Regions from separate parts of the Shewanella aestuarii genome, predicted to be linked through region 2. Evidence: riboswitches for the same ligand, from Rfam matches in the RefSeq annotation. Region 2 holds a riboswitch; the other holds the start of a gene.
The links. Region 2 has a riboswitch for thiamine pyrophosphate ahead of HBH39_RS07170 (TonB-dependent receptor). Riboswitches for the same ligand answer to the same signal wherever they lie in the genome.

Region 1 (2,474 bases), 610 kb from region 2:
TTCAATCGAAATAGGGTCAATTAAGGGTTGATCGCCTTGCACATTAATCACTAAATCATCGTCTGCAAGCCCTAAGTGTCCAATGGCTTCATTGATGCGGTCGGTTCCAGAAGCTGCATCTGGACTGGTCATCACGACTTTTCCGCCAAAGCCTTCAACGGCTTGTTTAATGCGTTCATTGTCGGTTGCAACAAAAATATTATCGACACCTTTTGCTAAACTCGCACGCTCATATACGTGTTGGATCATGGGTTTACCATTAATAGGTGCTAATGGTTTTCCGGGAAAACGAGTAGAGCCATAGCGTGCAGGAATTAACAGAGTGACTTTCATTAATAAAAACCTATATTGACGGTAAATATAAAGCGCTACAGAGGCTTTATTTTTAAGGATAAACAACATTATATACCAGTGAATAACTTAGTCAGTAATTGATAAGAAACTTTTTTAAAAAGCAAGGTAATGTTTGATATGCGGTAAAAGTAATCAAACAGGACTAACCAGTTAGCACTTGTTATTGTGAATTAAATCTGATTATACTGCTGCCATCTTGTCGGAGTGCCAATAAGGCTGAGACCGTTAATTCGGGATCCGTTGAACCTGATCAGGTTAGAACCTGCGTAGGTAACAAGCATAATAATCTTGTGTGATTATTCATGCGTAAAACGTAAGTGGTTTTACCATGCCCACTTATTTTATCCGTGTTTATTCCTTTAGATTATTGACAGCAACTTGAGTCGAACACTTATTAATGTGTTTTCATGTTGCTCGCTCTCAACATATTTCCTCCAGACAAGCAACTTTCACTCATTTAATTCGAGGTTGCTCATGTCGAATCGTCGCCAAACCCGTGCCAGCGCACAAGCTTTTATCGATAACTTAAAACCGCTACAACACCCTAATTCTGAAAAAATATATCTGTCCGGCAGTCGTGATGATTTGCGGGTAGGGATGCGCCAAATACTGCAAACAGACACCCTAATAGGGGGCGATGAACAACACCAATCATGGAAGCGAATCCGCCGATTAAGGTCTATGACTGTGCAGGCGCTTATTCTGATCCGCAGGCAAACATCAATGTGCGTGAAGGCTTAGCAAAGCTAAGGCAATGCTGGATTGAAGAGCGCGATGATACAGAACAACTCGACAATGCTAGCTCGCATTTTACTCAGCAAAGATTAGCCGATGATGGCTTAGACCATTTACGTTTTGATGCGCTAGTGCCGCCGCGCCGAGCTAAAGCGGGTAAACGGGTGACCCAAATGCATTATGCTCGCCAAGGGATTATTACTCCTGAAATGGAGTACATTGCCATTCGCGAAAACATGGCAAGACAAGAAGTGACCGATACAGTGCTAACGCAAAAAGCGCAAGGCGAATCTTTTGGCGCTGAAATTGGCCCGTTGATCACCCCTGAGTTCGTGCGCAGCGAAGTGGCAAGAGGCCGAGCTATCATCCCGCTGAATATCAATCACCCTGAATCTGAACCTATGATTATTGGGCGTAACTTTTTGGTTAAAGTGAACGCCAATATTGGTAACTCAGCGGTGACATCTTCAATTGAAGAAGAAGTCGAAAAACTGGTCTGGTCGACGCGTTGGGGCGCAGATACCGTGATGGATTTATCGACAGGGCGTTATATTCATGAGACCCGTGAATGGATCATCCGAAATTCACCCGTACCCATTGGTACCGTCCCAATTTATCAAGCGCTGGAGAAAGTGAATGGCGTTGCTGAAGATCTTACCTGGGAAGTCTTTAGAGATACCTTGATTGAACAAGCCGAGCAGGGCGTTGATTACTTTACCATTCATGCTGGGGTGCTGTTACGTTATGTACCGATGACAGCAAAACGCTTAACGGGCATTGTGTCCCGTGGCGGTTCGATAATGGCTAAATGGTGTTTAAGTCATCATAAAGAAAGTTTTTTATACGAACACTTTCGTGAGATATGTGAGCTTTGCGCAGCGTATGATGTGTCGTTGTCTTTGGGGGATGGCATGCGTCCAGGCTCGATTGCCGATGCTAATGATGAGGCTCAATTCGCAGAATTAGAAACCTTGGGTGAACTGGTGAAAATTGCTTGGGAATATGATGTGCAAACCATCATAGAAGGCCCTGGGCACGTGCCAATGCAGCTAATAAAAGTGAATATGGACAAGCAACTTGCCCATTGTGATGAAGCGCCATTTTATACCTTAGGCCCGCAAACAACCGATATTGCACCGGGATATGATCATTTCACCTCAGGAATTGGCGCCGCGATGATGGCATGGTATGGCGTAGCCATGCTGTGTTATGTCACCCCGAAAGAACATTTAGGTTTACCCAATAAAGAAGATGTTAAGCAAGGGCTTATTGCTTACAAGATTGCTGCTCATGCTGCAGATGTGGCTAAAGGTCATCCGGCAGCACAGATACGGGATAACGCCTTATCAAAAGCGCGTTTTGAATTTCGCTGGGAAGATCAATAC
Region 2 (2,474 bases):
CGTGCGATTGCCTATCAAAGTAGCATTGATGATCCTATTGCCCATGCAGTGGGTTCGTTTATGCGGATCAGCCCAGAAATGGTGGGTGAAGAGTTCCGCCAAGCTTTGATGGGTAATGTTACGGAGGTCAAGCATGACTGATTTAACTACTGAGCAAATTAACGCATCAAGCAGCGAAATCATGGATGTAAGAAACGTGGTTAAGCGTGCCATTGAGCTCAATGATTACAGCTATTTATTAGCAAAAGTACCTTATTCACAATTTATTGGGATGTCGGTAGAGCGTTTTGGCGATGAAATGGTGTTCAAGCTGCCTGCAAAGGATGACAACATTGGTAACCCGATCTTACCCGCTATTCATGGTGGCGTGATAGCTGGATTTATGGAAATGTCTGCGATTGTGCAATTAATGGTATTTATGCAAGCTAAAAAGGTACCTAAAATCGTTGATTTTTCAATAGATTATTTACGTGCCGGCTTGCATCAAGACACCTTCGCAGAGTGTAAAATTACTCGTCAAGGGCGTCGAGTGGCTAATGTTAGTATTAACTGTTGGCAAACAAATCGTAAGCAGTTAATTGCAACCGCAAGAGCACACTTTTTAATTGAATAGCAGACTAATTGATACTGACTTTTGAATGGAGGCACTATGAACAAATTTTCAAACTATTTGCTATTGACCCTATGCTTATTTTTAAGTGCCTGTGCAAATCATACCGCGGGAGTTTCAGTTAATTCTCAAGGTGAAGTACGAGTAGATAACACTTCGTTTGCTCGTGAAGTGGCTGTGAGTAATGTGATATCTAAACAAGCCGCTGATTTAATTCAAGCATCAGCGCAGTTAACTAGTTTGGTTGCGTCTGATTTACGCATTCAATACAAATTTACTTGGTTTGATGCTAATGGGTTGACTGTTGAAGATGAGGCTACAAGCTGGAAGTCAGTCAAGTTGCACGGTAAACAACAGTTGCAAGTTGCAGCTGTGGCGCCAAATGCGACCGCGGTGAGGTTTGAAGTATACGTGCGTAAAGCTTTTTCAAATTAAGTTGCCTAAGTTATCTTTTAACAGCCAGCATTTATTGCTGGCTGTTTTGTGTCGGCTTTATTCGCTAGTGTTATAAAAAAGTATGATTTTTGTCTGTTTAATCGTAATAATTAAGATATAATCCGTCGCGCCAAGGGGTGTCTTCGCTACAGGAAGACTGAGATATCGATTCGATGAACCCTTAGAACCTGATCCGGCTAATACCGGCGTAGGAATGGGCCACTTCGTAACAATGGATGTGCACTTCTTTATCGCTACTTGCCGGATCTCAAAATAAATCTTTGAGGTCCTATGTATTCTGTAAAACCTAAATCGCCACTTGCGATTGCTATTCTCTCAATACTTTCTACCACAGGTGTTTACGCCGCAACAGAATCGGTTGAGCGTGTTGCTCCTGAAGCTGAAAAAATGGAAGTGATTGTTGTTAATGCTGATTTTAGTAATATCAGCTTAGACAAAATGCCTTCTAGCGTGACAGTAATTGATGCGCAGCAGCTTGAAGATGAAGGCGCACAGCATTTTGAAGATGTGCTAAATTCAATTGCCAATTTTAACTGGTCAGGCGGTAGCTCGCGCCCTAAGTATTTTCAAATTCGTGGCGTGGGTGAACAAGAGCAATATCAAGGCGCACCGAATTCTTCAGTCGGTTTTATTGTTGACGATATTGATCTATCTGGCCTAGGTATGGTGTCAAGCATGTACGACATGCAGCAGGTTGAAGTGTTGCGCGGCCCACAGGGGACGCAATATGGCGCTAATGCACTTGCTGGTTTAATTTACCTAAAAAGTAATGATCCTACGGATACTTTCGAGCATGGCGTTCAAGTCAGCTTAGGTGATGATAGCTTACAAACATTCTCTGGTTTTACTTCGGGCCCGATTGTTGATTCGGGTAAATTACTTTATCGGGTATCTGTGGAACAACACTCTCAGGATGGATTTAGAGACAATACCTATTTAGGTCGAGATGACACCAATCAGCGTGATGAGTTTACTGCAAGAGCAAAATTACGTTGGTATGCTACTGATGACTTACAAGCCGACTTAACTTTACTGCATGCTAATTTTGATAATGGCTACGATGCTTGGACATTAGATAACAACGGCTTTGATACACTAACCGATAAACCGGGCGTTGATAATCAAAAAACCACTGGTGTGGGACTTAAACTCTCTTACACGGGGGCGCAATATTTTGAGTTAACCTCGCTGACCTCGTTTGCTCAAACTGACCATCAACATGCGTATGATGGTGACTGGGCTAATCCTGATTACTGGGCAGGTAAACAATGCGATGCCTATGATGATGACTGGAATGTGATTGGTAAAGAACCTTGTGTGTATGATTACATCTGGGATAAAAAAGGTGATCGTCAAACGGTATCACAAGAGTTTAGATTGTCGTCAAACCAAGCGGGCAGAATTTTTA

Region 1: linked by a shared signal. The riboswitch ahead of thiC (phosphomethylpyrimidine synthase ThiC) and the one ahead of HBH39_RS07170 (TonB-dependent receptor) in region 2 are both predicted to bind thiamine pyrophosphate.

What each region holds. Positions count from the first base shown of each region.
Region 1 is NZ_CP050313.1:2,193,057-2,195,530, reverse strand. Features, by position in the region: gene kdsB (3-deoxy-manno-octulosonate cytidylyltransferase) at 1-333, opposite strand, end outside; TPP riboswitch at 545-644, shown strand; partial or broken gene thiC (phosphomethylpyrimidine synthase ThiC) at 829-2,474, shown strand, end outside.
Region 2 is NZ_CP050313.1:1,580,274-1,582,747, forward strand. Features, by position in the region: gene HBH39_RS07155 (PaaI family thioesterase) at 1-141, shown strand, start outside; gene HBH39_RS07160 (PaaI family thioesterase) at 134-613, shown strand; gene HBH39_RS07165 (YcfL family protein) at 650-1,045, shown strand; TPP riboswitch at 1,169-1,277, shown strand; gene HBH39_RS07170 (TonB-dependent receptor) at 1,337-2,474, shown strand, end outside.